4 regions of the Vibrio eleionomae genome follow, and region 1 is predicted to be linked to each of the others. Evidence: predicted binding sites of a transcription regulator. Region 1 holds the regulator's gene; each other region holds the start of a gene.
The links. The regulator PurR, encoded in region 1, represses purine synthesis genes. The targets are predictions, from matches to a motif close to TNANGNAAACGTTTNCNTNA.

Region 1 (8,357 bases):
TTAGGCAAGGCACTGATTTGAAGACATAGTCATTCTACGTTGAAAATCAGTAACACAGCCTAGGAGCGAATAAAACTCGCCCTTTGGGAGCTCATCAACAAACCTATTTCTGCGCTCAATCACCTTGAAAGGGAATGACCATTCCTGCTGTGATTGAGCTTGACCTAGGCTCGTTGATGAAGCTCTGAATCCTGCATCTTGAGGTCATTTGGGTATATAAGCGCCTTTGATAGGGAAAAGTGATAAAAAGTGCCTTTTACCTCTAGTATGTTGGTCCTAATCCTCGGTTCTACAATCAAACGTCTCATGACTTACCTTATTTTTGGTTAGTTATCATATGTGCATTATTCGTTAGCACATCATGAAACAACGTCAGCTCTCCCGTAGAGTCTAAATGTCATTTATACGCTTAAGCCGTCCATTTTACATATTGATAAAATATATTGATAACCCAGCAATCTGTCGCCATCATGTAGACAATGAGTCGCAAGCATAAGAAAAGTTGGCGAGATCAGTTGAGATTAAATTATGAATTTTTCGTTGCGGTGATCGCCAGAGCAGTCTAGAATCTTGGATGCTAATAAATACTCAAACTAATTGTCAAAAACCGCTTTCTCGTAGCGGTTTTTGTGTTTTTACTACTATTCCCGCTTTTTGCACTAAAATAAAGCGAAACCTGACTGTTCAACATTATCATCACCAATGTACTTTCAGGTTATTTGATACCAATGGAAATCACCTATGGCGACAATAAAAGATGTAGCACGCTTGGCTGGCGTTTCTACGACCACCGTATCACATGTCATCAACAAAACCCGTTTTGTGGCAGAAGCAACTCAAGAAAAAGTGCTATCTGCTGTTAAGGAGTTGAACTATGCCCCTAGTGCAGTTGCCCGCAGTTTAAAATGCAACACAACTCGAACCATTGGCATGTTGGTCACCCAGTCCACGAACCAATTTTTCTCCGAAGTCATCGATGGTGTCGAAAGCTACTGCTATCGCCAAGGTTATACGTTGATCCTATGTAACACTGGTGGCATTTATGAAAAACAACGCGACTACGTACGCATGCTCGCTGAGAAACGCGTTGATGGCATGTTGGTTATGTGTTCGGATATGACGCCAGAATTGATGGAAATGCTAGAGAGCCATTCCGATATTCCTAAAGTGATCATGGATTGGGGATTAGAAGACTCCCAAGCCGATAAAATCATGGATAACTCAGAAGAAGGTGGCTATATCGCCACTAAGTACCTTATCGATCATGGTCATAGTCATATTGCCTGCTTGAGTGGCCACTTAAACAAAATTACCTGCCAAGAGCGTATCCAAGGTTTTCGTCGCGCAATGAACGAAGCAAACTATGACGTGAACGAAGATTGGATTCTTGAAGGTAACTTTGAATGTGATACCGCCGTTCTTGCTGCTGACAAAATTTTGGCGATGGATGAAAAACCGACCGCTGTTTTTTGTTTCAACGATACGATGGCACTGGGCTTAATGAGTCGCCTACAACAGAAAGGCGTAAAAATCCCCGAAGAAATGTCAGTCATTGGTTATGATAATATTGAACTATCCGAATATTTCTCTCCACCGTTAACCACCATCCATCAGCCTAAGCGCCGTGTTGGTAAAAACGCATTCGAAATCTTGCTTGAACGCATCAAAAATAAAGAGCATGAACGCCGTATTTTTGAAATGCATCCAGAGCTTATCGAACGAGAGTCGGTAAAAAGCATTATAAAATAATAACTTACATTGCTTTAGCTCTGCCTTCTTTACACTTTTATTGATGAATTTATCGTTTATTATTAATACAGTCATTTTTGTGAGCAATATCACATAGAAGCAATTTTTATGTGATTTATGTTCAAGTTTAAGATTACTCTAATTAACGAAATGTCACGCACAGGGCAAACCATCTGTAAAGGTGGGACGCAAAGCTTCCGGCCTGAACCCCAGGTGGTACAGATGTTCTGGGTAGGTAGCGGGGTTACCGATGGCAAAAATGCATATGATGTTAACTTCTTATTGACACGGTCTTTGCATTCTTTTGCTACATTCTCGGACCTGGATTTTGGTGGCGTATGTTCAAATACACCGAGACTAAAGGCATGGATAAACCAATACTAAAAAACTCAATGCGACTCTTTGAAAAATTAGGTCGCGTAAAATCTCGTTCAATGTTTGGCGGCTTTGGAATCTTCGTAGACGACACAATGTTCGCGTTGGTTGTTAACGATATGCTTCATATCAGAGCTGATGATTCTTGTTCTGAGAAATACAAACAACAAGGCTTAGAACCATACGTTTACAAAAAACGTGGTTTCCCTGTGGTTACAAAATATTTTGCTCTTCCAGAATCGTTTTGGGATACACCCGATACTATTTTAGATGAAGCAAAATCTGCGTTGAAGATCGCGAAACAAGAACGCGAGACTCAGGCAAAAGCTAAACCTAACCGATTGAAAGATTTACCTAATTTACGTTTAGCTACAGAACGTATGTTGCGTAAAGCGGGAATTGAATCTGTCGAAGAGTTACACGATAAAGGAGCGGTTGAAGCGTATAAAGCAATTCAGCAAACTCACTCTACCGATGTAAGTCTAGAGCTTTTATGGGCTCTTGAAGGCGCAATCGAAGGCAAGCACTGGTCTGTTATTCCACAAACTCGGCGTGACGAGTTAATGCAAAATCTTTAGCCAAATTTGTTGCTAACAAGGCTTGTTGCTGAAAGCACCCTCTGGGGTGCTTTTTTATGCGCGCTATAACGCACATATGAGCCGTTGAGGTACATATTAGAGCTTTTACTCACCTAAAAGGTTAAAACCCGGCATACTTGCTTGTAGGCTCATCAGATATATCAATAACATCACTCTTGCGAATCATTTCTGCTAAACCGGCCTTTTAACCTTACCAGCCATGTATGAGCATAACCCTTAACTCATTTGTCCTAAGGCTATATCTAGATAAATAACCGTTAGTTAACCTATAAATCTGCTAATAATTTTGCGGTTTATCACCGAATTTCCAACTCATAATGTTTTAGAATAGTAGTAACAACTAAAATAGTTGAGACTATAGATTACAATTATTCGCCATGAGCTAGATCAATTTATGCTTTAAATTGGATAAATAAATTTTTACTCATTTTTCTTAAATGGCATTATTTTGTGATTATTATCACAAAAACATTGTACGGTTATTACATTGATTATTATAAAAATGTGACAGCCATATTTAGTCCTTAATTAGGACACAATATGACACCCCATTTGAAACACTGTTCATTTACATAATCTTGGTTAGACTGTGACCATTCAAGGTAATTGATATTGAAACTTTATATCGCAAATAACCCAACTGAAGCTCATATACTGTGTGGACTACTCCAGCAGTCAAACATAAAATGCGAAGTCAGAGGGGAACAGTGGTTCGGGTTAAGAGGAGAGATTCCTGCCGATGACCAATCAGCGCCATATATTTGGCTATTTAATCGTCTAGATGCCGATTATGCATGGGAGCTTATTCGTCAAACCCAAACCGACAATAGTGGTATCCTTTATAAAAATTGGGTCTGTTCTAATTGCGGGGAAACCAATGAAGGTCAGTTCGCTGTTTGTTGGAAATGTGGGAAACCTGATCACCAAGGGTGTGATTAATATTTTCTGAATGGGAACCGTATTTATTGGTGCAAGAGAAAGCGAATCGAGTGGTGATTAAAGGCCTCAGATTGCTCGATATTGCAAACATGACCACAATTGGATAACTCTATCAACTGACTACAGCGGTGTGTACTGAGCATTTTTCTAATAGCAGGAAGGAATAGATGATCGCGCTCTCCCATTAAGTATAACGTGGGAATAGGTAACTCTGTTTCTCTAAAATGTCCCATCAGTGCATGGGCTTCAGCGGTTAAACGATACCAACGTTTAAACTCTTTTTGACACAGCTTTTTAGCTTCTCTTATAAAGAGGTGACGTGATTCTTTTTGATGTTTATCAGGCATTACGACATGGGCAAAAAGTTGGTATAACCACATGTATGGGACGATATTTTTACACCAATCCCCAATTTTAACCAATATCCGAGAACGTAGATTAAACTGCATCACCGCTCCCCCCATCACCATGCTTTCGACACGCTCAGGGACAAGTTGGGCAATTGTTCGTACAATAATGGTTCCCAAAGACATGGCAACAAAGTGGGCTTTTTCAATGCTAAGATGATCAATCACGTGAATAACATCTTGCGCGACATCAGCGAACTGATAAGGTTTGAGTAACCACTCTTTAGGACCTCGTTTTGATTTGCCATGACCACGAAGATCAACCAGAAGCAAATTAAAATGTTGTCGATACTCCTTGATTTGCTTAAACCACAAAGACGAACTGCCCCCAGCGCCGTGAATAAATACGACCCATTGTTGACTGGTGGGATGTGAATACACTTTATGGAATAACATCAGTAAGTAAGCCATTTCGCTCCAAATTAATAGCGGCGCAAGTCTACCACATTGATAATGTCAATATCTTCCCCTTTTAAACAAAATCATCCTGATGACTTATATACCCAAGTCTTCTTATTGGAATGCACAATATCCAATGTTCTTTTCATTGTGTTAATCGATAAAAAAGCGGAGAGTGACACTCTCCGCTTAGTAAAGTACATCGATGGATGGGCAACGTTTAGTCAAACAATGCCTGTCTATACATCTTAATGTATTCTTGTGCTGATACTTCCCAACTAAAATCTCTGCGCATCGCTCTTTGTTGAACTTCGAGAAATTGAGTAGGTTGCTGCAGATAGAACAGTAACGCACGCTGCATAATAATTAAAAGTGCCTCTGGCGATGGCTCTAAAAAACCAAAGCCGGTCGCTTCATGAGGATCTTTATCGTAATCCACTACGGTATCTTTCAATCCCCCTACTTCTCTAACAATAGGTAAAGTACCGTAAGCCATACTATAAATTTGATTTAATCCACACGCTTCAAACTCTGATGGCATCAAAAAGAAATCAGCGCCCGCTTCAACCCAGTGCGCCAACTTGTTACTGTAAGTTTCAACAAATGCAAACTGTTCACTGTATTTATCGGCCAGTTTACGTAGACGCCCAGCAACTTCAGGCTCTCCAGTACCCACAATAACTAATTGCACATCATTGCGTAGGAATGCCTCAATGATAGGGAGTAAGTAATGAAATCCCTTTTGGTGCGTTAAACGGCACACCATACCAAACATAGGGACAGGGCGAGTCGGTAAGTGCACTTCTTCTTGTAAAGCGAGCTTTGCTGCTTGTTTGCCCGCTTGTAAAGAGGCCGCGTCATCACTATATGTCTGTGGCAAAAACTGATCTGTTTTCGGGTCCCACTCCGAATAGTCACAACCATTAACAATACCGTGCAAATCACGCGCACGCCGAACAAAATCATCGACCAACCCATGCGATCCTAACGGTGTTAACAGTTCACATGCATAGTTTGGACTAACTGCATTAATTTTGTCCGCATAAGCAATCCCTGCTCGAAGCATACTTACATGATCGACACCATAACGTAAAAACTCCATACCATTGAGATTCAATTCCGGAATAATTTCCAATTCATGGTAAGAAAATATGCCTTTAAAAATCGCATTATGAATGGTTAAGACACTTTTCATACCTTCATAATACGCATCATAGCGATAGCGGGTTTTTAATAAGAAAGGGATCAGTCCTGTATGCCAATCGTTGGCATGAATAACATTGGGTTTAATCCCCAACTTAGGCAGAACATCTAAGCTTGCAGCAGAGAAAAAACTGAACCGTTCGCCGTTATCAGCGTAAGCTTGATTCTGCTCTGCATAAAGTTCTGGACGGTCAAAATAGTGATCATTATCGATCAAATAAACCGGCACACCATCTAACTCTGTTTGCCTCACTTTATAGGATGAGTGAGGCCAATGTGTGAGATCGGTTTCCAAGACCACAGGGAGTGAGTTTTTATCAGGAATACTACGATAAGCAGGTAGCACAATGGCTACCTGTTGTCCTAATTGAGAGAGAGATTTAGGTAATGCTTTCGCTACATCAGCTAAACCACCACTCTTCACTAAACCTTGCGCTTCTGAAACGGCAAACCACACACTGATTTGCTCCATTTTAGAATCCAACTTTTGTTCCTTTAGCAATGACTACGATACCACTTGGTGAAACATGAAAGCGTTGTTTATCTAATTCACTATTTTCACCAATGACCGTGCCGGCTGCGATTTCAACGTCTTTATCAATAATGGCGCGTTTAATCGTACAACCTGCACCTATCTTCACATCACCTAAGATAACAGATTCACTAATACAAGAACCAGCAGCAATATTGGTTCTATAACCTAAAACCGATTTATAAATACTTGATCCTTGTATATAACTCCCACCAGAAACCAAACTATCGGTTAACTTAACCTTTTGCGCATCAACATCAACAAACGTTGCTGGCGGTAAAGGTGGATAATACGTATGCAGAGGCCAACTGCGATTATACAAAGAAAACTTAGGGTCTTTGCCAAGGAGATCCATATGCGCTTCCCAATACGCTTCAATAGTACCAACATCGCGCCAGTACCCTTCAGGCCGTTCACCCTTGATCATGTTATCCGAAAAATCATAGACGTACACATCCCCTTGTGGATACATAGTCGGGATAACATCTTTACCAAAATCGTGACTAGATTGTGGGTTATCTGCATCAGATTTTAACTCAGAATAAAGTGTTGGCGCATCAAAGATATAATTTCCCATCGACACAAGCGCCCACTCTGGCTCACCCGGAATACATTTAGGATGAGCGGGCTTCTCTTCGAATCCAACCATCCGCCCTTCTCTATCCACTTCGATAATCCCAAATGATGATGCTTGGCTGACGGGCATGCGGATAGCAGAAACGGTGAGCTTAGCACCTTTACGGCGGTGATAATCCAGCATCTGACGAATATCCATTTTATAGATGTGGTCAGAGCCAAAAATACACACTTCATCAGGTGACGACAATTCTATAAAACGTAGGTTTTGGTATATCGCATCAGCAGTTCCTTCATACCAACGCTTACCATCTCGCATTTGGGCAGGAATACAATCGATAAAGCGGTCAGTAATACCAGCCACATTCCAGCCTTTTTTCATATGTAGATACAGTGATTGTGACTTAAATTGCGTTAACACATAAATCCGCATTAAATCCGCATTAACGAAATTGTTTAATGCAAAATCGACTAGCCTATAACTGCCTCCAAATGGGACAGATGGTTTACTCCGTGAAGCCGTTAAAGGCATTAAACGAGTCCCCTCGCCTCCAGCCAAAATCATTCCCAGTACACCAGCCATTAAGGTTCTCCGTTATTTATTGTTTTCAGTGCCCACCGGTAGATTTGATAAACACTGTTCTTCCATCGAAGCATCATCCCCACCGCGACAAATGGGGCAAAAGGCCATCAAGTAGGTCAATACTGGCTGCAAATTAATCACTGACCACTTTACCCACCGGTTGCGTACACCAGTGTAATATCAAGAGCGACACTCACACACTGACCAACGTTTAATAAACAAGTACATCAATCTTTATCATTCATTAAACATCGTGATTTAGAACTGGATACGCAATGCCTTTATCCGAGCAGGTTTACGACAAACCGTACTTCGTTTACAAGCTCCTATAAAAAAGATAGTCAACATATTGAATAATGAGAACAAATAATTGGGAATTTAACAAAATATTCAACACTGTTTTAGAAAACTGAGAAATAGCCAACAAAATAAAAAGGCAGCTCGTAAGCTGCCTTTTTTATTCATGGTTTGTTATTGATAAATCACTATTTTTTCTTGCGTTTATCCGTTACTTCCCATTTACCGTCGATGTATAGCGCTGTCCAGCCAGATGGTTTTCCATCATGTTCGGTACGTACATAATGCTCTTTCGATTTACGGCTAAAGCGTACTACAGCACGTTCACCATCAGGATCTTTCGCTGGAGCAGTTGCTAGGTACTTGAATTTCTCAGGTAAGCGGTCTTGATATTTTGCTAGCTCTTCCACTAACGGTGCGCGTGTCTCACGCGATTTAGGGAAATTACTTGCCGCAAAGAATAAGCCAGACGCACCATCGCGAAGCACAAAATACGCGTCAGACTGTGTGCAAGGTAGTTCTGGGAAATGGACCGGGTCTTCTTTTGGCGGAGCCACTTCACCGTTTTTCAAAATCTTACGGGTATTGCTACAAGATTCATTGGTACATGCCATGTACTTACCAAATCGGCCATTTTTCAGAACCATGTCTGAGCCACATTTATCGCACTCAACAACAGGGCCATCATACCCTTTCAG
Region 2 (8,357 bases), on a different contig from region 1:
GGTTTTCTGGTGCAGAAGTATCTGCAGGCATTGCTGCAAATGCTGGACCACGGCTGAAGATTAATAGCATGAGTGCCGTGGTACGTAATAAAAGGCTCATTGACTCTCCTTAGCTTACACAGTTGGGTCAGAGTTTGGAGTTAAAGTTTTTCGACACCAAGTAAAGCTGATAGATAGTGAGTACTTATCACGTATATCTATATATAAGGATATTGAGAGCAAACACAATCCCTTTGACGCAATGCTGACATAAACTTTGCAGTTCAGTTGGATAGTTTAATGGCGACTGTTTCCAGGATTAAGATTATCTATCAGTAGGTTAAGTTAAGATTGAGGGCGGTGCTAGGATTCGGTTAGAGAATACGATAATCTTACGCTCATTCCCTTTAAAAGACAGAGAACACTAATGAGAGATCCGGAATTTTGGCACAGTAAATGGGCGTCAAATAAGATTGGGTTTCATCTCGATGATGTTAACCCGTTGCTGGAGACGTTTTGGTCACAGTTAAATCCGCAACGCGAGCAATCCGTGCTAGTGCCACTGTGTGGTAAGTCAGAAGATTTGGTTTGGCTGGCAGAAAGGCATAATGACGTTACAGGTGTTGAGCTCAGTCCAATAGCTGTGAGGGCCTTCTTTGCTGAACACTTTTATACACCACTGGTGACTCAAATTAATCATGCTCATGAATTGTATCAGTTTGATGAACTCTCTATCTTTACGGGTGACTTCTTTACTGCGCCATTGGATAGTGTCGATCTTGTCTATGATCGGGCCGCTATGGTCGCTCTGCCTGAAGATATGCGAGTAGAGTACGTCGAGCATATTAAACGTTTACTAAAACCAGGTGGTAAGGTGCTGCTCGTCACGTTAGATTACCCACAGCAAGAGTTAAGTGGTCCTCCTTTTAGTATTCCGGAGCAAGAGGTGCGTCGCCTATTTGCGGACTGGAATATTACTATATTACAAGAAGATATCGCAGATGAGGATCATCCAAAAATTGCGCAGAAGGGACTATCGCGTTTTTCTGAAGTGGTTTGGATGATTGAAAAAGCCTAGTGGGTCGTTTTACGTCCTAGACGAAAATAAAAATAGCATGCCAAGGCATGCTATTTTTGTATCTGTGCAACGTGTGAAAGCGAACTTAGTTGTAATGAACTTGAATTGCTTTCATTGCATCAATGGCTTTATCAACTGCGCTTTGGGTATCTTTATCGCGGACTAAAGCGACACCTAAGCGACGACGACCAGCGATTTCAGGTTTGCCAAATAGACGAACTTGAGTTTGAGGTAGCGCTAGCGCGTCCTCTAAGCCACTGAATTGAATGTTTTGTGATGTACCATTACCTAGTAGCGCCGCGGAAGCCGCAGGACCGTATTGCGTGATTGAGCCAATCGGTAGACCTGTGAAAGCGCGAACATGCAAGGCAAACTCGGAGACATCTTGTGAGATCAATGTTACGAGGCCAGTATCATGTGGGCGAGGTGACACTTCATTGAAAATGACTTTGTCACCTTTTACAAATAGCTCAACACCAAATAAACCATAACCGCCTAAGGCATTAACCACTTCTTCAGCAACAAATTCAGCAGCTTTACGGGCATTTTCTGACATCACTTGTGGCTGCCAAGATTCACGGTAGTCACCATCTTCTTGGCGGTGACCGATCGGTGCACAGAAGTGCACGCCGTCTACTGCACGAACAGTTAATAGCGTGATTTCATAATCGAAATCGATAAAACCTTCAACAATCACGCGACCAGCACCGCTACGGCCACCTTCTTGAGCGTATGTCCAAGATTTTTCGACATCTTCAGGCGTTTTAATGACACTTTGGCCTTTACCTGACGAGCTCATCACTGGCTTACACACACACGGTGTACCGACGAATTCAACCGCTGCTAAAAATTCTTCGTAGCTATCAGAAAAACGGTAAGGTGAAGTTGGCAGAGAAAGTTCTTCTGCGGCTAAGCGACGAATCCCTTCTCGGTTCATAGTTAGGCGAGTGGCGTTCGCAGTAGGAACAACATTGAGCCCTTGCGCTTCCAGCTCCACCAGTTTTGGTGTAGCAATCGCTTCGACTTCTGGTACGACATAATCGGGTTTCTCTTCCGCGATGACTTTTGCTAGCGCGTCGCCGTCGAGCATGTCAAAAACATGACTACGATGAGCCACTTGCATTGCAGGTGCATCAGCGTAGCGATCACATGCGATCACTTCTAATCCAAGACGTTGACATTCGATCGCTACCTCTTTACCAAGTTCGCCTGAACCTAGAAGTAGTACACGGGTAGCGTTAGCGCGGGTAGCAGTCCCCAACATAGAGAATCCTTTTAAAAATTAATCGGCTTAGTCAAGATAGCCGCAATCATACTGAAAAAAACGAAAAAAGCAAACGTTTGCGTGAGCGTTTCTTTGCGGCAAGAGCTGGTCAATTTAAGCCGTTTTTATGACGGTTTGATGTCAGCTATTAGGCAATGAAAACGCAAACACCAGTAGTGCAGGCAAGGTAACGATAGCGAAGAAATTGCCAAACAAGACCATAGAGGCGACCTTGGTGGGCTCCACTTGGCATTGTTCCGCAAAGAGATAGTTCATCACTGCAGGCGGTAACATCGTGAACAGCACCATCATTTGCATTTGCATTGCTGGTAAAGGGATTAACCAATAGATCAAAGCAAAAGCGACGAAACCTGTGGCAAGAGATTGTAAGGTTGAGATGATGCCAATTTTTAACCCTGACAATTGCATATTGGTCATTTGCGACCCGAGCGACAATAGCATAATTGGGATACAAGCTTGGCCCAATAAATCTGAGGCTTGATAAAGTGGTTCCCATACAGTGACACCACTTAAGTTAATCGCGATTGCGAGCACGGCGGATAAAAAGAGTGGGGACACGAACACTTGTGCCACAGAGGCAGATTTTTTCAAAATACTTTGGCCGACACTCACTTGTAAGCAGGTTGACACTACCATTAGCATCACAGCAGCAGGCATCGCTTGTGGGCCAAATGTATAAGTAAAAATGGGAATGGCTAAATTGCCACTATTACGAAACATATGCAGTGGTGCCCAAGTTTTGTATTGCCAGTTACCCCAGTGGCAAATTGGAATCATCAGTAAGCCGGGGAGTAGAACCGCGATAAGCGACGCACCGATTAAGGGAAGCTGACTCATATCAAGCTTCATATGCAGTAATGATGAAAATACCAATGCAGGCGTGAACGCCACCAAATTCATCTTATTGAGAGGGCGAAAGTCGGGTTTAAACCAAACCGCTAACAAATAACCGACCACCGCAAGTGCCATGACGGGAAACAAAATCGCAATAACTTGGGAAAACATACCATTCCTTGGATAACGTTTAGCAACGTATTTGTATAACTGATTGACTGAGATGAGATTGAGAACTGCGCTTATCTTAACGTGTCTCGAGCGACGTGCCTACATCAAATTCGCTCGATTTATTGGTTAGCAATGAAAGAGGCATAGGACTGCCTCTTTCTAAAAGGGAGGGAGTTTAATCTAAGGCAAGGTACGCAAGGTCGATGTCTGGATTGATGGCTTCTAACGTTGATTGAGTACAAGCAAGGTGACTAATCGTGCCTTGCGCCATTTCAACCAAAGCGGCATGTTCGATAGCGGTAAATTCTTCGCCTCCCATGCGCACTAAGACAAGAGCAACTTGCAGTGGTGGCAGGCTGGGATTAAACGCTGCATTTTCGGCGTAAGCACCGGTGTAATAACGTCCTGATCGCGTTTGTAACGCCACTCCACTCAGGTTATGTGTGTAAGGTGCATGGCTGCGATTAAGCGCGGAAAGTGCGTGTTGAACAATGGCTTCGTCAACATCACAGTGCTGCCCATTGTCGATTTTGGCCATCAATGCAGATTCGATACCTAAATCCTTTGGTCCGAATGACTCTGGCAAATAGTGTTGAAGCGATTGGCTATCACGTGCTGGCAGTTGGATTTGCAGGGAATCAGCTGTGGTTAACTCATTCATAAATTGGCGACAGTGACCACATGGCGTGTGGTTGACTGTGAGATCTTTAATCCCTTCTTCTCCTTTGGTCCAAGCATGGCTAATTCCGGCTTGTTCAGCGTGAATGGTTTGTCCAAGCTGGGCTCCTGAAAATTCCATATTGGCACCAAAATAAATACGACCACTTAACCCGCGTACAATAGCGCCAACATAAAAGTTTGAAATAGGTACATAGGCAAAAGCGGCGGCCAATGGCAGCAGAGCGATACGCAGTTCAGCATCGCTATAACCGGACAACGTTAATAGTTGGGTAAAATGCTCGGCAGATAGTGTTGCATCAAAATCGTCGGCAAGCACGATAGGGGAAAGATAATCGGAAATGGCTTCAGGTAACGTTTTTAGTGCTTCTTCAATACGGCCTTTCATAAGCTGTCCTTGTTTATTTATGGAGAATTAGTGTAGGAAAATGAGGATTTTTATAAGTGATTTAAATCACAATTTTATTGAAATTGAATTTATTTGTTACATAAATAGAGTGCGATCACACATGTTATCGATTACAGGTGTGCAACTTGTGAACTATATCTATATTCATTCGCTCGCATACGAAAAAGCCGAGAACGGTGGTTTCTCGGCTTTAGATAAGTGCAATACAGTATGTTGATGGGTCAATTCACTATGAAGTGGTGTAACCAAACGATAATGCCAAAAAAGATGGGGGCAAGAATAGAGGTAATTACGCCACACATGACCAACGCTAATGAACTAAATGCGGCATCTTTAGGTTCACGTTCTGCACACGTTGCAGTACCTAGTGCGTGGGAAACTGATCCCATGGTAAGCCCTTTAGCAATAGGGTGAGTAATATTTAACATTTTAAATATTGGATAACCCATAATGGCGCCGAATAAGCCTACGAGCACAACGACAATGGCAGCAATAGAAGGTTCGCCGCCAAGATTTTTTGATACTTCCATCGCGATAGGAGTCGTAATGGATTTCGCCATTAAAGATGCAATCAGCGTAATATTGGTTCCCATTAATACAGCGATAATACCCGCTGTCATCATCGACATAATGCTGCCAACGGTACATGCCAACATGATAATTCGCCAGTTTGCCCTAATTTGCGGTAACTGTTCATACAATGGGAAAGCCAGAGCAACCACTGCAGGAGCTAAAAGATCACTGATATAAATGTTATCTGCGTAGTAGGTATCAAAAGGAACACCGAGTAGCATCAAAATAGCAATTAAAATGACAATACTCATTAGCAGTGGATTGGCTAACGGTGAATGGATTTTAGTTGCAATCCAGCGGCATAAGAAAAAAACCACAAGCGTAAGAATGAGCCACATTATGCTTTCTCCTTAATGCTTTGAGCGCCGACGCGCTGGAGCTTTTTTTCTTTTTTAGGCTTCTTATCGGTATTGAGGTAACGGTCTAAAATGAGACTTAACGTCACCATGACGATAGCACTGCCGCCAATAGCACTGGCGAGAATAGACCAAGCGTTATCCAGTAGCATGTCAAAATGGTTCATCAGCCCTACGCTGATAGGAACAAATAACAGCATCATATAACGGATGAAAATGTGACAGCCGGGACGAACCCAATCGACAGGCGCCAAACCACTTGCCAGTAAGGCAAACAGAATGAGCATACCAAAAATACTCCCTGGAACGGCCACGCCGAGCATTTTTTGAATCCAGTTTCCTATCGCTAAGCTGATGAAAATCAGTGCGAATGAAACGATATATTTAAATAGTGTGTTTAACATATATACTTCGCATACAAGAATTTAATACCCATTAAGAGGCGAGTTGTTCTACGTATTGATATACCGATTTTAAGAGTGCGATTTTCTTTGTATCGCTTTCATGTTCATGAACCAAGTTTTCTAAATTGAGCATATAAGATTCAAGATTTTGCTCGAAATAATCTCGGCAATGATGTGTCCATTGGCGCTGTTCGGTATCATTGAGCGTCCATGGGTAATTACGAGCTCGATAACGGAATAAAAGAGGCGCAATACGCGGGTCATTAAACTGAATATCAAGGGAACCTAAGGCTTCGGGATCACTTTCACGAATAATTTCCATTGCAGCTTTATCAGCTGGAGAGAAAAATCCGTCATACAGCTGAGTATCGACGTCACTGCTTTTTTCAAACTCACGCTCAACACCAAATAGCGCGATAAGTTTTTCGCGAATCTCTGGGTGACTTTTGATCGTAGCTAAGTGAGCCAAACATTGTTCACGATTAATACCAATCGCGTGTGCGTTATCTGCAGTTAGTGTTTTCGCTGGCGCTAATATCGGACACTTATTTAGTTGCACCAATTTAACGGGAACAGGGAGCTCATCAGGCGCTAAATCATCATGGCGAGTGTATAAACGCTCACGCAATGCATCTGCATCTAAATCGAGCAGTGGCTGCGGATCTTTAGCTAAATCAACCACAATCACGGCATTTTGATTCGTTGGGTGCCATGCAACGGGCACGACCCAGCTAGTGTATTGGCATTCTCTACCTAACATGCCTGACACATGCATTAACGGTGTCAGGTTTACGATATCGATCAGATCATTAAGTTTACGTTTATTACGCATGCTGTAGAAATAATCAAACAGCTTTGGTTGAGCGGCTTTGACTTTTTTCGCCATCTCAATTGTTGCAATAACATCGGCGAGCGCATCGTGCGCATTTTCATGTTCTATACCGTTAGCTTTCGATAGATGTTCGAGTTTAAAGCTAGTAAATCCATCTTCGTTTTCCGGCCACTCGATTCCTTCAGGACGCAATGCATGACATGCGCGCATCACATCTAATAGATCCCATCGAGAATTTCCGTTTTTCCAGCTCCACTCATACGGATCTAAGAAATTACGGTAGCAGGTATAACGTGTCACTTCGTCATCAAATCGAATGCTGTTATAACCAAGGCTGGTTGTATTTGGTGTCGCGAGCTCATCATAGATACGACGAATAAACTCTGGCTCTGGTAATCCTTCGGCCATTGCTTTTTGTGGTGAGATTCCAGTAATAAGTGCGGCTTCAGGCCCCGGTAGATAATCGGCAGGTAGGCGACAATAAATCACCACAGGTTCGCCGATGATGTTAAAGTCTTTATCCGTTCTTACTCCAGCGAACTGACTTGGTCTGTCTTTGGCTGGGCTGGTACCCCAAGTTTCGTAGTCAAAGAAAAAGAAAGTCGGCTGGTGTTCCTGTTGCATGTCTTATTACCTAGTGATCAATGATTCAAGGCTATTAGACCATTGCAACGATTACATAGCAATCGCCGCTCTTAGGATAAATGCACTGAGAATCATAAAAAGTGTTTAACCGAAAACGTTCGGTTAAAACAACGGCAAAACAATATTCCATCTATTACATAAAGACAAGGCGGTAGATCAATAAGTTGCTGGTTAGTTGATGCCAATTAAGCTCGGTTATTTTTGGGGTAGGAGTGAGGTTACTTGGGTATGGGCACTTATCGAGTATAGAAATAATGAGAGGGAATATTTTGTACCATTCCCTCGTTTTTATTATCAACAGCTTAGTGGCTGTTCTGATCATTGATAATTACTTGCTGGCGGCGATCCCTTTCATCACAATAATGCTGTAAATCACGTTTAGGATAAGCGTTGTTCGCTTGTTTACCGATAGCAGAGATTAAGTCATTGGTTAGCATATCAGGCTGACCAATTGCGTTAGCTAGACCCACACCAATATGTTCCAGTAAGTGGGTTAAACCACCTGCGCCGCCACCTAAATGAAAAGCGAGTAGCGGCCCAACACTTGCCCAGCGGATACCAAGGGAATGAGTCACGATATCATCCAGCTCTTTGATACCGACCACGCCTTCGTTAACCAGTTTAATCGCTTCGAGTACTAGCGCCATTTGGAGTCTATTGGCGACAAACCCTGATTTTTCATGATTCAGTGCGACAGGGAATTTGCCAAGAGATTGATAAAACTCAGTTGCTTGTTGAATCAGTTGCGGTGACGTTGTTTTAGCGGCGCAAATTTCTACTAAGGGTAGAATATGAGGAGGATTAAACGGGTGACCAATCACAATACGATGACTGTTATTCATTTTCGCCCCTTGCGTGCTGGCAACGATACCCGAGCTTGAGGACAATAATAAACAATCGGCGCTGACATATTGCTCAATCTCTGCCCAAAGCGCTTGCTTAAATGTCACAGATTCAGGACCAGATTCTTGAATGTATTTAGCATCCATTGTCGCTTTCTTGAGGTCGTGACAAGCATGAACGCGCGACAATATCGAGTTAACATCTTGTGGGAGGTCTGGAATCTGTTTTAGGTAGAGTGGGAGAGTATGGGTCAGTTGATCATCGAGATCG
Region 3 (8,357 bases), on a different contig from region 1:
ATACACTAAATAGCTTACCTGAAGACGCTAAAGGTTATGCTGTCATCGACATCATCGATAGTACAGATAAGCAAGATCTTACCGCCCCAGAAGGGATGAATGTGATTTGGAACATTCAACATCCTGAGCACACATTAGTTGATGTGGTGAAATCTCAGCCATGGCTCGACGGGCAATGTGCCGTATGGTGTGCATGTGAATTTGATTCGATGCGTTCATTGCGCCAGTACTTTCGCAATGAACACGAGATTGAGCGAGACTATATCTATATCAGTAGCTATTGGAAAGATGGTGTAACAGAAGATGGCCACAAAGTGATCAAAAGAGACGATCTTAACGCTCAACATTAAGATTGATAGACAAGAAAAGTGTCATTCTCAACATTTTTCTTGTCTTTAAACGATTAAGAGAATGTAGATTGACCTTGTAAAACAACAACATCATGACGCCAATACTCAACATCCGCTCTTACTTTGCTCCCGTGAGTATCGTACAAAACTTTTTCTATCACTAATGCGGGTGTACCTTCGGTTGCATAGAGTGCCACCGCAATATCTCCTTGCAAAGAGCCCACCAAAATCCGGTATTCAATTTTCTGCCAATCAACGCCGAATTCTTGATGCAAGACATCAGTGAGAGAATGCTGAACGTCGATGTTCTCCAGATGAGTTGACACATCAGCAATCAAATAAGAAGTCACGTAGGCAACAGGTCGTTTATCTAGATGTCGGACTCGTTCTATTCGCTGCATATCACTGAATGGAGCCAACCCTAACAAGCGATTAGCCGCTTTATTCGCCATCTGACTTTGATTGGATATCACCATGGTATAGCCAACACGATTTTGTTGAGCGGTAAGCTCTCGAAACGATACGAGTTGATTAGGATCGTACGATAATGGTGGAGCAGCAATAAACCACCCACGACGATCTTCGCGATAGATCGCACCTTCAGACTCCAGCAAAGAAAGGGCCTCACGCAGGGTAACGCGGGTTGTATTAAACGACTCCGCTAATTTACGTTCCGACGGCAATTTTTGCTGAGGCGATAAGGTGCCCGCTTCAATCTGATCCAAAATCGCTTGTTTGATTTTTACGTACTGCACCTTGCGCCTCTCGTTAAGAAAATCATGTAAGCCTATACGATGCTATGCAAGCAACATTGCTTGTAACTCATCAAGAGAACGTACTTCAAAATGAGCATTGATGCCTTCAGGGGCAGGCTCACCATTCACATTGAGCCAACAGGTTTCAACGCCAATGTTTAATCCACCTAAAATATCTGAATGAGGGTTATCCCCTACCATCAGCACTCGCTGCTTTTCAGGATTACCCATTTTATCTAACGCATGAGCAAAAATACGAGCATCAGGCTTTGCTACACCCACCTCTTCAGAAATAATCACATGTTCAAAATGAGGAGTGAGGCCAGTTCGTTCTAAACGAATCGATTGTAAATCAGAGAAACCGTTGGTGATAATGCCTAACTTCACTTTACCATGCAGCGCGTCTAGTAAGCTTTGCGCACCAGGCAATAAACTGCAAATATCTGCCATCGCCGTCATATAAGAGCGGTTTAACTCCTCAGGTGTCGTATCAAGCTGTGTTGCCCATTCAACAAAACGCGTACGCTTTAATTGATCCGCGGTAATATCGCCATTTTGGTACGATACCCAAAGCGGTTGATTCACTTTTTGATACGCTTGATAAGCCTCGTCAGTCAAGTCCATCCCTTTTCGTTCAAGCATCAGGGTTAATCCACGACGACCATCAAAATGAAAGAGTGTCTCGTCTGCGTCAAAAAGTATCCAATCGTACTGCATGTTTCCTCCTCAATGTTTCCCTGCTAGTTTATACTGTTTCCAACAAACACTTAACCCATTGGTTAAGAAACTTTTTGTTTCCAAAACATCAACAATTTTACTGGGACACACACAGCAAGACTTTATCTTTCCTAACTAACTGGACACACATACCAGTATGTGGGACACACAGGGTTAAAGTGAGATAAATTTCACATCCAATAGAGGTATTCATGTTCAACAACTTTCCATCTATCCCCATATTTGTCGCCGTTGTTGAATGTGGAAGTTTCTCGCGTGCGGCCGAAAAACTAAATCTAACCAAATCCGCAGTAAGTAAGCGTATCAATCACTTAGAAGATGAGTTAGGCATAAGATTAATTCAAAGAACGACTCGCCACATTAGTTTGACGGAAGCTGGCGAACGATATTATGAACATGTTTCCAAAGCGCTTAACTTTGCTCAGCAAGGCGTTGATGCCGTCGCTGAACTACAAGGAGAGCCCAGAGGTAAGCTAAGGATTACAGCCCCGATGTCGTTTGGTGTACGTCACGTAGCGCCATTCATCACCGAGTTTTTAGCACAATATCCGCATATTGAATTGGATCTGCAACTAGAAGATCGCATGGTAGACATGGTTGCTGAAGGATACGATTTAGCTATCCGGATCGGTCATTTAGCCGATTCAAATTTGATTGCTAAAAGATTAACAGATTGCCACAGCGTACTGTGCGCATCACCCGAATATCTGAAAAATCATAAAGTTCCCGAACAACCTTCTGATTTAATGGAACACAACTGCATAAAGTACACATATTTTAGAGGTGGTAACGACTGGACTTTTCTGCGTGAGCAACAAGAATTTAAAGTATTACCGAAAGGGAATATGACGGTCAATAATAGTGAAGCGATCCGGCGTACACTGCTATCAGGCCTCGGTATTGGCCAACTTCCCACTTTTATCGTTGGCAAAGATATTCAAGCGGGGAAACTGGTATCGATTATGAACCACTACCATCTACCTAAACACGCGGTTTATGCCGTTTATCCGCAGCGTAAGCACTTACCACAAAAAGTCAGATTATTTGTTGATTTTATTGCTAAACAATACGGTACTCCCTCTCCATATTGGGATAATGGTGTATTTTAGCTAATCTCGAACGCAGCTAAACGCTTTCTATTTAATTGCAATTTGGCGTCATTTATTCGTGCTTTAGTTCCGATCCAATTTCTTACTTTATCTTCTAACTGAGTTGCGAGAGACAAGCATTCGCTCGGCTCCAGAGCCAGTCGTTGCAAAATGGGTGGCTCTGCATTATCGATAAACCCTTTTCCACTCACTTTTAACTGCTTACCAACCCAATCCACCAGCTCAAGGTAATCCCTTAATAGAAATGGAATTCCTCCTACCGATTTGGGTTTATTCCCGATAAAAGCAGCTAAGTTAGGTGGCGTCTTATTATTTTTTGCTAATTGTTTTAATCTCATATAAACAGAGGTATAACGTGAGTTTTCAGGTTTAGTGGCAATATTGGCGCGAATGGGGTTAAGGTCAACATATGCCATTGCGCTAATGAGCGCTTTTTCATCGAGTAGAGCTTGAGACTTGAAACGTCCTTCCCAAAAGCGCCCCGTACAGTCGTCTTCCTTATTTGCCTGCACAGCAATATGATGATTGAGCTCTTTCATAAACCAACTTAGTGAATATAGGCGCTCACGCCACGTCTTAATGATTTTGAGGCACTGTTTTCGTTCAGATTGATTCGTATTGTTATCTTCTATAAATCGATAAATTTGTAATGGCATTTTATGTAAAGAACACCATCTATCAATCACCTCACGATCACTTAGTTTAGCGGCAGACTCTTTGTTTACATGAACCACAAGATGGTAGTGATTACTCATAACCGAATAGGAGCAAATATCAATGCAATATACTGCAGCCAGCGACAACATTTTCTGTTCCACCCATGCTCTACGATGTTCATAAGATTTTCCTGACAATTGATCATACCCACAAAGGTAAGAGCGCCTGACACATCGAGATACACAATGGTAGTAAGGTGTCACCTCTGGGCAGAGTAACTTTGAACGCGCCGTTGCCATTCCAATTCCTCATCTTTTCAATAATTAAATCATGATGACAATGGGGTTATAGTCCAAACTTATACGACAAAACTTACGAGTAATTTCACAGCTAACCCAACTTTTTTAGCACTTTTAAAACGTGTGTGTCCGATAACAAAATGCCTTTAAAAGCACACGAGATTAATGTGTGTCCAATTTAGAAATGGTGTGTGTCCCATTTGAGGATTTTCTAATTTTTGGTGCGGTGCTATGTTGTTAGGTAGATGTATGTATTAACTGACTATGGAAAAGATTCAACCTCTACCCCTTTTCCTACCTAGTCTGACTGTATAAAATGCCTGATTTTTTAAAGCGTTGCCGTATAACGTTTACCAACAGACTCAGCGTTCTTATAACGTTGAGTGCTTACTAACAAACAAAAAGGAGTGAACCCATGAAAAAAGTCGCAGTAATTCTCAGTGGTTGCGGTGTATTCGATGGCGCAGAGATCCAAGAATCAGTACTAACCCTTCTTGCGATAGAGCGTAATAATGCGACTTGGCAATGTTTCGCCCCAGATGTAGAGCAAATGCATGTGATAAACCACGCGACAGGCGAAGAAATGCCAGAAAAGCGTAATGTGTTGGTCGAGTCAGCGCGAATCTGCCGTGGCAACATCAAAGACGTGGCGACATTGAAAGCAGCTGATTATGATGCGCTCGTCATTCCAGGTGGTTTTGGCGTGGCAAAGAATGTTACCGATTTTGCAGTTAAAGGTGCCGAGTGTAGCATCAACACTCATGTTGCTGGCGCGTGCCGTGCCTTTGCAAAAGCAGGCAAACCCGCTGGTTACCTGTGTATTGCCCCACACATTATTCCCATGATTTACGAAAATGGCGTTGAAGGCACAATTGGTAACGATGCAGATACTGCTGCAGCATTTAATCAACTAGGCGGTCAACACGTAAACTGCCCTGTTGATGATTTTGTCTACGATCAAGAACACCATGTTCTATCTACACCCGCTTATATGTTGGCCGAAAATGTATCCCAAGCAGCGTCCGGCATCGACAAATTGATCAACAAATTGATCTCATTAGCTTAATATTTTAGCGATTGGAAATAAGAATAATTCTCTTCTAAACCCCGTAAACACGGGGTTTACTGTTAAATTTTGTGTCTAACTTGCAACAATTGTGAAATTTAACATTACAACATTAGCACTTTATTTCTTAACAATTTAATCAAAAAACAATAATTGTCCGTTATTTAACCAGTAGAATTCATAAAACAATACATATCATAGGGGTTATTGTGTGATCCGCATCATGAACAAGAAGCAATTTTAACGTGCTTCAAGAATTCTTGCTCTAGATCAAACACCCTCAACAACATTCTGTGCAAATCTATAGCCAGATATTTTGAACATGATTATTTATTGGAGTTGACTCATGGCGAGTGCATTTTTTATTCCTACTGTAAACTTAATGGGCGCAGGCTGTCTTGTAGACGCTGCTGATGCAATTAAATCTAAAGGTTTCAAAAAAGGGTTAATCGTAAGTGACGCGATTCTTAACAAAATCGGCGTTGTAAAAGAAGTGTCTGATCTTCTAACTGAACGTGACGTTCAAACTGTTGTTTACGATGGTACTCATCCAAACCCAACAGTGACTAACGTAAACGAAGGTCTTGCAATTCTTAAAGAAAACCAATGTGATTTCGTTATCTCTCTAGGCGGTGGTTCTCCACACGACTGTGCTAAAGGTATCGCTCTTTTAGCCTCTAACGGCGGCGAAATCGCAGATTACGAAGGTGTTGACCGTTCTCCAAAAGAAATGCTTCCTCTGATTTCTATCAACACTACTGCAGGTACTGCGTCTGAAATGACTCGTTTCTGCATCATCACTGATGAAGTTCGTCACATTAAAATGGCAATCGTGGACAAACATACAACTCCACTGATTTCTGTTAACGACCCTAAACTAATGCTTGCTAAACCTGCGTCTCTAACTGCAGCAACTGGTATGGACGCATTGACTCACGCAATCGAAGCTTACGTTTCAACTGCGGCAACACCTATCACTGATGCTGTTGCTATCAAAGCAATCGAAATGATTCAAGCAAACCTACGTGAAGCAGTAGCACACGGTCAAAACCTAGAAGCACGTGAAGCAATGGCATACGCACAGTTTATGGCGGGTATGGCATTCAACAACGCTTCTCTAGGCTATGTACACGCAATGGCTCACCAACTAGGTGGTTTCTACAACCTTCCTCACGGTGTATGTAACGCAGTTCTACTTCCACACGTACAACGTTACAACGCAAGTGTTTCTGCAGACCGTCTACGTGACGTTGCTAAAGCAATGGGTGTTGACGTTGAAGGTTTGAGCGCAGAACAAGGTGCAGATGCAGCGATCAACGCTATTGTTGAATTGTCTAAAGAAATCGGCATCCCAGCAGGTCTAACTGAGCTAGGTGCTAAAGAAGAAGACGTACCTACTCTAGCAACTAACGCGCTTAAAGACGCTTGTGCTGTAACTAACCCACGTCAAGGTACTCACGAAGAAGTATGTGAAATCTTTAAATCAGCATTCTAAACACTGCTAAAAGTTAAGATTTTATCGTTAAAAAGGTGCTCTATGAGCACCTTTTTTAATAGTTCCAGAACAGTCATTACGACGTTATTATGTCAATTAAAAATAAGTCCATTTGATTTTTAGGGATTTACTTTACAACTGAAAAATAACGGTTATCATCCGACGCAAACGTTTTCCTTTTCTCTTTCCAAGAGGTTTTATGCTGTCAGATATCGACATTTGCCGCACAACACCATTATCTCCTATTGATGAAATAGCACACTCTGCTGGTTTAGAAAGCAACGAATTTCAGAGCCAAGGCCGTTATAAAGCCAAAGTGTCACTCTCTTGCTTAAATCGAATCAAAGCACACCGCAAAGGTAAATTTGTGTTGGTTACAGCTATGACACCGACTCCACTTGGTGAAGGCAAAACGGTAACCACTATTGGGCTTGCTCAAGGTATTGCTAAGTTGAACCAGTCGGTATTTGCCTGTATTCGCCAACCTTCTATGGGACCTATTTTTGGTGTGAAAGGCGGTGCTGCAGGCGGCGGTTACTCTCAGGTTGCGCCAATGGAAGAACTTAACCTCCATTTAACTGGCGATATTCATGCTGTGACCGCTGCGCACAACTTAGCGGCAGCTGCTATTGATGCTCGTATTTATCACGAGCAACGCCTTGGCTATGAGGATTTTGAAACTCGTACAGGTTTAACCGCCCTACGTATCGATCCTAAGCAAATCACCTGGAAACGTGTGATTGACCATAACGATCGAGCACTGCGCATGGTCACCATTGGTCGTAATGAAGAAGGCAAAACCATTAATGGCTACGAACGTGAAGACGGATTCGACATTTCAGCGGCTTCAGAGCTCATGGCCATTCTCGCTCTAGCTAACGATTTGCAAGACCTACGTCAACGTATCGGCCAGATTGTTGTGGCTTATAATGTGGATGGACTACCGATCACTACCGAAGATTTACAAGTGGCAGGTGCCATGACCGTCAGCATGAAAGAAGCCATTGAACCGACCTTAATGCAAACATTAGAGGGTGTTCCGACGTTGGTACATGCGGGCCCCTTTGCCAATATTGCCCATGGAAATTCATCAATTATTGCTGATGAGATTGCAACTCACTTAGCTGATTTCACAATTACGGAAGGTGGTTTTGGTTCAGATATGGGATTTGAAAAGGCCTGTAACATCAAAGCTAAAGCAGCAAATAATTCTCCGGACTGCGCCGTCATTGTAGCAACATTGCGCGGTCTAAAAGCCAACTCGGGCTTGTACGATCTTCGCCCAGGTCAAGCTATGCCTGCGGAATTATTTGAGCCGAACCAAGCAGGACTGTCTGCTGGATTTACCAACTTACAGTGGCATATCAATAACGTGAGTCAGTATGGCGTGCCAGTGGTGGTTGCTATCAACCGTTTTCCGCAAGACAGCGATGAAGAGCTCCAGCAACTAAAATTGATGATAGAAAATCTACCACAAGATGTCGAAGTTGCCATCAGCGAAGCATTTGCGAAAGGCGGTGAAGGCGCGCTTCAACTTGCACGTGCTGTCATCAAACAGTGCCAGAAAAACAGCACGTTCACTCCGTTATATCAAGCTCAAGATTCACTGGAAGACAAACTTCACGCTGTCGCAATAAAAGGGTATGGCGCAAAATCAGTAAGCTTAAGCGACAAAGCTCAACAGCAGCTCACGCAGTTAAACCAATTGGGCTTTGACAAACTTTCGGTATGTTTAGCGAAAACGCCGCTTTCAATATCGACAGATTCAGCCAAAAAAGGCGCACCAGCCAACTTTGACGTACCAATCCGTGAACTAAAACTGTGTGCAGGCGCAGGATTTATTTACGCACTGTGCGGCAACGTGATGACCATGCCAGGGTTACCTGAC
Region 4 (8,357 bases), on a different contig from region 1:
AGCCATAAGCTTCAAAACGTTTTGGTGTGTCGTCAGAGAACCAGCCTTCTACATCACCATCAATAGAAATACCGTTGTCATCCCAGAAAGCAACCAGTTTACCAAGACCTAGTGTTCCCGCTAGTGAACACGCTTCATGAGAGATACCTTCCATCATACAACCGTCGCCCATAAAGGCATAAGTGTAGTGGTCAACGATATCGTGGTTTTCTTTGTTGAACTGAGCAGCTAACGCTTTTTCAGCTAATGCCATACCAACAGCGTTGGTGATCCCCTGACCTAGCGGTCCAGTCGTTGTCTCAATACCTGGCGCATAACCGTATTCAGGGTGGCCTGGTGTTTTAGAGTGAAGCTGACGGAAATTTTTCAGGTCTTCAATAGAGAGATCGTAACCAGTAAGGTGCAATAGTGAATAAATCAGCATTGAACCATGGCCGTTTGAAAGAACAAAACGGTCGCGATCGGCCCAGTTAGGGTTTTTAGGGTTGTGATTTAAGTGACTACGCCATAGAACTTCGGCGATGTCTGCCATCCCCATAGGTGCACCAGGGTGGCCAGAGTTAGCTTGTTGAACTCCGTCCATGCTTAATGCACGAATTGCGTTCGCGAGTTGTTTGCGAGAAGACATGTCAGCTCCTAAAAAAGCAGAAATAAATTATCCATAATAATGTGTTCTGCATTGTCGCAAAGCCCCTGTAACACTGCAAACCTTTTGCAATCCTTTTAGGCTTTATTTGCCCGTTGCTATCTCAGTTTTTCAGCACCAGTCACCTTGCCTATATGACAATCTGCAAACGTTTACTTATTTCTCATAACAAAAAGAACTTGTAATTTGATTATGGGATCCTAGAATAGACGTCTAGATGTAGAAACGCCTACATATTAATCGATAGTGCGGAGTAGCGCGGTCTTGAAGCTACTCTTATTTGACAAATATTGGAGTTATCATGGCTAAGCACCTGTTCACTTCTGAATCTGTATCAGAAGGCCATCCAGATAAAATCGCAGACCAAATCTCAGACGCGGTCCTAGATGCTATTTTGGAACAAGATCCAAAAGCACGTGTTGCTTGCGAAACTTATGTAAAAACCGGCATGGTTATGGTCGGTGGCGAAGTAACAACTTCAGCATGGGTAGATATTGAAGAACTCACTCGTGAAACCGTACGTGAAATTGGTTACACAGGGTCAGATATGGGCTTTGACGCCGGCTCTTGTGCTGTTCTCAACACTATTGGTAAACAATCACCAGATATCAACCAAGGCGTTGATAAATCAGATCCTAAAGAACAGGGCGCTGGTGACCAAGGTATCATGTTCGGTTACGCAACAAACGAAACTAGCGTGTTAATGCCTGCGCCAATTACTTACGCGCACCGCCTAATGCAGCGTCAAGCAGAAGTTCGTAAAAACGGCACACTTCCTTGGTTGCGTCCAGACGCTAAATCTCAAGTAACCTTCAAATACGATAATAACCAAATTGTTGGTATTGATGCCGTCGTTCTATCTACTCAACACGCCGACAGCGTTTCAACCGCTGACCTTCGTGAAGGTGTTATGGAAGAGATCATCAAACCAATCCTTCCTACTGAATGGTTAGACAAAGAAACTAAATACTTCATTAACCCAACCGGTCGTTTCGTTATCGGTGGTCCAATGGGTGACTGTGGTCTAACAGGTCGTAAAATTATCGTTGATACCTACGGCGGTGCAGCTCGTCACGGTGGCGGCGCATTCTCTGGTAAAGATCCATCAAAAGTGGACCGCAGCGCAGCATACGCAGCACGTTACGTAGCGAAAAACATCGTTGCAGCTGGCCTTGCAGATCGCTGTGAAATCCAACTTTCTTACGCAATCGGTGTTGCCGATCCAACATCAATCATGGTCGAAACATTTGGTACTGAAAAAGTATCAACTGACGTGATTGTTAAAGCAGTACGTGAATTCTTCGACTTACGTCCATACGGTCTGCAAGAAATGTTAAGCCTACTGCAACCTATCTACAAAAAGACTGCAGCATACGGTCACTTTGGTCGTGAAGAATTCCCTTGGGAAGCGACCGATAAAGCGGCTCTATTGCGTGAATTCGCAGGTTTGAAATAAACCGTCGCAGCTAGATTGAAAATGAATAGAAGGCCCTGACTCCGTCAGGGCTTTTTTTATATTGCCAGCTCGATTAGTATACCAAGCAGAAATGCCCCCGAAGTTAGAGCACTGCATGACTCAACCTACCATAGGCCCAGACTTAACCAAACAAGCTCAAAGCGTTCTACAACGCTGTACAGAACAAGCAAATCAATATTTTTCTACTGCTCTGCCTACCCCCTCGTTAAGCTATAAACTACGTGGTAAAGCGGCAGGTAAAGCTTACATGCACCTTAATGAAGTTCGGCTCAATCCCGTTTTATTTAATGAAAATAAAACTGCCTTTCTTGAGCAAGTGATCCCACATGAAGTGGCTCATATTGTCACCTACCAATTGTTTGGCCGCGTGCGTCCGCACGGTAAAGAGTGGCAAGCAGTCATGACGCAAGTATTCCATTTAGCACCGGATACAACCCATCAATTTTCCGTGCTATCAGTACAAGGCAAAACCTTTGAATATGCTTGCGCCTGTCAACATCACCAACTCTCAATCCGTCGTCATAATAAAATCCAACGTGGTCAAGCAGTGTATCGCTGCCAACATTGCCATCAAGAAATACGCTTTACGGGAAAACGTTTGAGTTAACCCCCTGTGATTAAGAACAAAATATCTAACCTTATGTCAGTATTATGTGTTTTCTCATCATCCGTTTCTGTTACCGATAGATTTCATATTTTTGAGTGTTAGACTGAAAAAATCATACTTTTTTCAGTCTTGTAATGAACAAATTTAAAACATTAATTCTCTCCATCATGATGATGGTTTTCTCTTCTTTTAGCTCAGCTCACGCTCCAACCAGTTTTTATCAGGCTAAAACCCAAGCGGTTAAGTTGTATAAGACACACCCAACGACATTTTATTGCGGCTGCGCAATTACTTGGCATGGTCGTAAAGGAGAACCCAATTTACAATCTTGCGGTTACCATGTTCGCAAGCAACCTCGTCGAGCACACCGCATTGAGTGGGAACACGTTGTTCCTGCGTGGCAATTTGGCCACCAGCGTTTGTGCTGGCAAAAGGGTGGAAGAAGTTATTGTGAACGACATGATAAAGGCTTTAAAAAAATAGAAGCAGATATGCACAACCTCACGCCGGCCATCGGCGAGGTCAATGGCGATCGCTCCAATTACAATTTTAGTCAGTGGAATGGTGTTGAAGGGGTAACTTATGGTCAGTGTTCAATGCAGGTCGACTTTAAACAGCGTAAAGCAATGCCTCCAGAACAAGCGCGCGGGCCCATCGCTCGTACTTATCTCTATATGAGCCAACGCTATAATTTTAGACTGTCTAAAGCCCAACGACAGTTGATGAATGTTTGGGACCACCGTTACCCAGTGAGCTCATGGGAATGTCAACGCGATCAAAAAATTGCAGCGATTCAAGGAAATCATAACCCGTTTGTTGAAGGTCAGTGCCACAAATAGTCCTATCTCTCGACAACACAAAGAATTGCAACGAAAAACTCAGCGTAACAAGGGCATTTGCCCTTGTTTTTTTGCTGTAAAGCATCCATGTTAGACGCTAGTAGAAAACATATTTGTCAGGACTCATGCATGCGCATTCCCCGTATTTATCACCCGGAAACGATTGAACATCTAGGCACAGTAACATTAAGCGAAGATGCCGCAGGCCACATTGGCCGAGTACTTCGTATGCAAGAAGGACAAGAAGTCCTTCTTTTTGATGGAAGCGGTGCTGAGTTTCCGGCCATTATTATCGAATCAGGGAAGAAACGCGTGCTCGTTGATATCTCAGAGCGAGTCGAAAATGGCTGTGAGTCCCCTCTCGATTTACATTTAGGCCAAGTCGTTTCTCGCGGCGATAAGATGGAATTCACCATTCAAAAGTCAGTTGAATTAGGGGTAAATGTGATTACTCCGCTGATTTCTGAACGCTGTGGCGTTAAGCTTGATGCCAAGCGCTTTGAGAAAAAATTACAACAGTGGCAAAAAATCGCTATTGGCGCTTGTGAACAGAGCGGCCGCAATCGTGTACCAGAAATTCGACCAATTATGTCTCTTGAAGAGTGGTGTGCAGAACACAGCGATGGGTTAAAGCTCAACTTACATCCGCGCGCGCGCTACTCCATCAATACGTTACCAGAGCCGGTAACCAAAGTGCGATTATTGATCGGTCCTGAAGGCGGCCTTTCCGCTGAAGAGATTGAAATGACTCGCCAATATCAATTTGAAGAAACGCTGTTAGGGCCTCGAGTGTTACGCACCGAGACCGCCGCCTTAACCGCTATAACAGCCTTACAAGTTCGCTTTGGCGATTTAGGCTAATGGAGAAGAATAATGATTAAACTCGGCATCGTAATGGATCCTATCTCATCCATTAACATCAAGAAAGACACTAGCTTTGCCATGATGCTAGAAGCACAACGTCGTGGCTACGAGATCCATTATATCGAGATGAATGATCTACACTTAGATCAAGGTGTTGCTCTTGCTGATACTAAAATTGTTACCGTGCAAGAAGATCCAAACGGTTGGTATCAATTTCATTCAGAGCAAACCATTCGCCTGTCTGAATTAGATGCCGTTTTAATGCGTAAAGATCCTCCTTTTGATACTGAATACATTTACGCTACGTATATTCTAGAAAGAGCAGAAGCTGAAGGGACTCTGATTGTTAACAAACCTCAAAGTCTACGTGACTGCAACGAGAAATTGTTCACAGCTTGGTTCCCAGAATTAACACCGAACACCATTGTGACGCGTAAAGCAGAAACCATTAAAGCATTTAAAGAAAAGCATGGTGATGTGATTTTGAAACCTCTTGATGGCATGGGTGGTGCATCTATCTTCCGTGTTAAAGAGAGCGATCCAAACGTATCGGTTATCATTGAAACGCTAACTGATCACGGTAAAAACTTCTGTATGGCACAAAGCTTTGTTCCAGATGTAAGTAACGGCGATAAACGCATCTTGGTTGTTGATGGTGAGCCAATGCCTTACTGCTTAGCACGTATTCCACCAGAAGGTGAAACACGTGGCAACCTAGCAGCCGGGGGACGCGGTGAAGCTCGTCCTATCAGCGAAACGGACCGCAAAATTGCCGAAACAGTGGCGCCAATCTTAAAAGAAAAAGGCCTGATTTTCGTCGGTCTTGACGTCATTGGTGACAAACTAACAGAAATTAACGTAACAAGCCCAACGTGCGTGCGTGAAATCGAAAAAGCATTTGATGTTTCGATTATCGGTAAACTGATGGATGCCGTAGAACGCCACGTAAAAGCATTAGCTAAATAGGAGCGCCAAGCTCCTGAACGCGAGAGGATTAGAATATGATGAATTTGACCAATCATTTTCTTGTCGCCATGCCAAGCATGAAAGATCCTTACTTCAAAAACAGCGTGGTATATATCTGCGAACATAATGAAGAAGGCGCGATGGGGCTTATCATCAATGCACCAATCGATGTCACCGTCGGTGGCATGCTTCAACAAGTTGAAGTGGAATCGGCTTACCCTCAGTCTCATACAGAGAGTCTGAATAAACCTATTTTGAACGGTGGCCCGGTATCTGAAGATCGGGGGTTTATTCTGCATCGCCCCCACGATCACTATGAATCAAGTGTCAACATGACCGATGATATCGCAGTGACCACTTCAAAAGATATTTTGACGGTATTAGGGACGGATGCTGAGCCTACTGGATATATCGTTGCATTAGGATATTCAGGTTGGGATGCAGGGCAGTTAGAAACAGAATTAGCAGAAAATTCATGGCTAACCATTGAAGCTGATGCGGAATTAATCTTTAATACGCCGGTTAGTGAAAAGTGGAACAAAGCCATTGCTCGATTAGGGATTAGTCCAGCACATTTGTCCAGCCAAGCTGGCCATGCTTAACCACTTTTTATCCCGAATTCAGTTATAGAGCAGCACTATGTCACGAACAATTATGGCATTCGACTTTGGCACTCGCAGTATTGGAAGCGCCGTTGGTCAGGATATTACCGGTACCGCTTCACCGCTAAAAGCGATCAAAGCCAAAGAGGGGATTCCTAATTGGGATGATATCGAAAAGCTGATTAAAGAATGGCAGCCCAATTTACTCGTAGTGGGGTTACCCACAGATTTACGGGGTAAAGACTTAGATGCCATTACGCCACGAGCGAAAAAGTTTGCCAATCGACTGCATGGTCGTTTTGGCTTGCCCGTGGAGTTACATGATGAGCGATTATCTACCGCGGAAGCGAAAGCTGACCTGTTTTCTTTTGGTGGTTACAAAGCGCTAAGTAAAGGTAATATTGACTGCCAATCAGCTGTTGTCATTCTCGAAAGCTGGTTTGAAGCGCAGTGGGGCGAATAAGAGTTGTCTATCAAAAAAAGTGCTTTAAGCACCTTTTTTATTAACTAATACAAAAGCAACTCTGGCTAATCCATATCAATTTTGACGTCAGCTAAAGAGCTGCTGCCATAGCCACTGCCCTGCTTTGTCTTGAGCATAATCCGTAAATCATTTGCAGAATCAGCACAATGCATAGCATCTTGCTCAGAAATCTTATTATCAACCACTAGTTGATAAAGCGACTGATCAAAAGTTTGCATACCCGATTCTGTTGAACGGGCTATGGTTTCTTTCAATTCATGCAGTTCACCACGACGAATTAAATCCGAGACTCGTGGAGTATTGAGTAAAATTTCAAACGCGGCATGGCGTCCACTGCCCTCTTTATCTCGAACCAGCTGCTGGCCAATCACTCCACGAAGGTTCATCGACAAATCAAATAGAAACTGATCTTTTTGTTCTTTGGGCACTAAATGCAAAATGCGTTCTAATGCTTGGTTAGCGTTATTCGCATGCAACGTTGCCATACAGAGGTGACCTGTTTCAGCAAAATTCATCGCATATTCCATCGTTTCTCGAGAGCGAATTTCTCCGATAAGGATCATATCAGGCGCTTGGCGCAGTGAGTTTTTCAAGGCGACTTCATAGCTATCCGTATCAAGCCCTACTTCCCGTTGCGTTACAATACAACCGGCGTGTTCATGCACAAATTCAATCGGATCTTCCACCGTAAGAATGTGCCCAGACGAATGTTGATTTCGGTAGCCAACCATAGCGGCCATGGAGGTCGATTTACCAGACCCTGTCGAGCCTACCACCAGCACTAAACCACGTTTTTTCATGGCCAGGTCTTTAAGTAAATCGGGCAATTGCAATTCTTCAAAGCTCGGAATGGTCGTTTCAATACGGCGTATAACGGCGCCAGGTAACTCACGCTGAAAAAAAGCGCTCACCCGAAACCGCCCACTGTCTCTGACTATGGCAAAATTCGCTTCGTGAGTATGATGAAAATCTTCCACTTGCTCTGAATCCATCATCCGGTTGAGGAGATTATTCACTTCGGAAAACGTAAGCTTTTCACCATCACCTTGCAGTTCACCATTTACCCGATAAAGAACGGGAGCCCCCACCGTGATATACAAATCAGATGCTTTCCGGGTAAGCATTCCACTTAAACACTGTTCGAGAAACATAACGCATTGTCCTTAAATCCATCAACTAGGATTATTGAGAGAGCGCGAAGACGTAATCCGATAACTAAAAACTGCCCATCTCCGTTTCTATTTTACTTTGTACTTCTGCCAAATCGACCAAACCTTGAGACACTAACTTACGTGCATGCTGCTCCATCGTTTGCATCCCATGTGAGGCACCTGTTTGGATAATGGATACCATCTGTGCCACCTTGTCTTCGCGGATTAAATTACGAATAGCAGGAGTACCAAGCATCACCTCGTGACAAGCAACACGGCCTCCTCCCGCTTTTTTTAATAGCTTCTGCGCAATAACGGCGCGGAGTGATTCAGATAACATGGAACGCACCATGCCTTTATCTTCTCCCGGAAACACATCAATAATCCTATCAATGGTTTTCGCAGCGGAGCTGGTATGCAAAGTACCAAACACCAAATGACCCGTTTCGGCAGCCGTTAACGCCAAACTGATGGTCTCTTGATCGCGTAATTCACCAACCAAGATCACATCAGGGTCTTCACGCAGAGCAGATCGTAAAGCTGCTTTAAAGCTTAGCGTATCGCGGTGAACTTCTCTTTGGTTGATCAGACATTTATTATTGTTGTGGATAAATTCGATAGGATCTTCGATGGTAAGAATGTGCTTGTTATAATGCGCATTTATTTCATTGACCATCGCCGCTAAGGTTGTCGATTTACCTGACCCCGTTGGTCCTGTTAC

Region 2: the regulator PurR is predicted to act here: its motif matches at 2,387-2,406, upstream of purT (formate-dependent phosphoribosylglycinamide formyltransferase).
Region 3: the regulator PurR is predicted to act here: its motif matches at 6,630-6,649, upstream of F9817_RS18930 (formate--tetrahydrofolate ligase).
Region 4: the regulator PurR is predicted to act here: its motif matches at 787-806, upstream of metK (methionine adenosyltransferase).

What each region holds. Positions count from the first base shown of each region.
Region 1 is NZ_WEKT01000057.1:23,531-31,887, reverse strand. Features, by position in the region: gene purR (HTH-type transcriptional repressor PurR) at 742-1,749, shown strand; cyclic di-GMP riboswitch class I at 1,903-2,001, shown strand; gene F9817_RS20115 (TfoX/Sxy family DNA transformation protein) at 2,115-2,702, shown strand; gene F9817_RS20110 (putative signal transducing protein) at 3,336-3,662, shown strand; gene F9817_RS20105 (alpha/beta fold hydrolase) at 3,686-4,480, opposite strand; gene glgA (glycogen synthase GlgA) at 4,689-6,143, opposite strand; gene glgC (glucose-1-phosphate adenylyltransferase) at 6,145-7,362, opposite strand; gene topA (type I DNA topoisomerase) at 7,848-8,357, opposite strand, start outside.
Region 2 is NZ_WEKT01000028.1:1,296-9,652, forward strand. Features, by position in the region: gene F9817_RS14370 (RelA/SpoT domain-containing protein) at 1-100, opposite strand, end outside; gene F9817_RS14375 (thiopurine S-methyltransferase) at 407-1,057, shown strand; gene purT (formate-dependent phosphoribosylglycinamide formyltransferase) at 1,143-2,321, opposite strand; gene F9817_RS14385 (AEC family transporter) at 2,463-3,347, opposite strand; gene cdd (cytidine deaminase) at 3,523-4,413, opposite strand; gene F9817_RS14395 (LrgB family protein) at 4,656-5,345, opposite strand; gene F9817_RS14400 (CidA/LrgA family protein) at 5,345-5,767, opposite strand; gene sbcB (exodeoxyribonuclease I) at 5,799-7,223, opposite strand; gene F9817_RS14410 (3-hydroxyacyl-CoA dehydrogenase NAD-binding domain-containing protein) at 7,547-8,357, opposite strand, start outside.
Region 3 is NZ_WEKT01000049.1:14,047-22,403, forward strand. Features, by position in the region: gene F9817_RS18895 (siderophore-interacting protein) at 1-350, shown strand, start outside; gene F9817_RS18900 (UTRA domain-containing protein) at 404-1,105, opposite strand; gene yjjG (pyrimidine 5'-nucleotidase) at 1,148-1,822, opposite strand; gene F9817_RS18910 (LysR family transcriptional regulator) at 2,035-2,952, shown strand; gene F9817_RS18915 (transposase) at 2,949-3,908, opposite strand; gene elbB (isoprenoid biosynthesis glyoxalase ElbB) at 4,324-4,974, shown strand; gene yiaY (L-threonine dehydrogenase) at 5,321-6,469, shown strand; gene F9817_RS18930 (formate--tetrahydrofolate ligase) at 6,669-8,357, shown strand, end outside.
Region 4 is NZ_WEKT01000006.1:81,697-90,053, forward strand. Features, by position in the region: gene tkt (transketolase) at 1-628, opposite strand, end outside; gene metK (methionine adenosyltransferase) at 948-2,102, shown strand; gene F9817_RS05615 (SprT family zinc-dependent metalloprotease) at 2,218-2,730, shown strand; gene F9817_RS05620 (endonuclease) at 2,898-3,569, shown strand; gene rsmE (16S rRNA (uracil(1498)-N(3))-methyltransferase) at 3,699-4,430, shown strand; gene gshB (glutathione synthase) at 4,443-5,399, shown strand; gene F9817_RS05635 (YqgE/AlgH family protein) at 5,438-6,001, shown strand; gene ruvX (Holliday junction resolvase RuvX) at 6,039-6,464, shown strand; gene F9817_RS05645 (PilT/PilU family type 4a pilus ATPase) at 6,530-7,636, opposite strand; gene F9817_RS05650 (type IV pilus twitching motility protein PilT) at 7,701-8,357, opposite strand, start outside.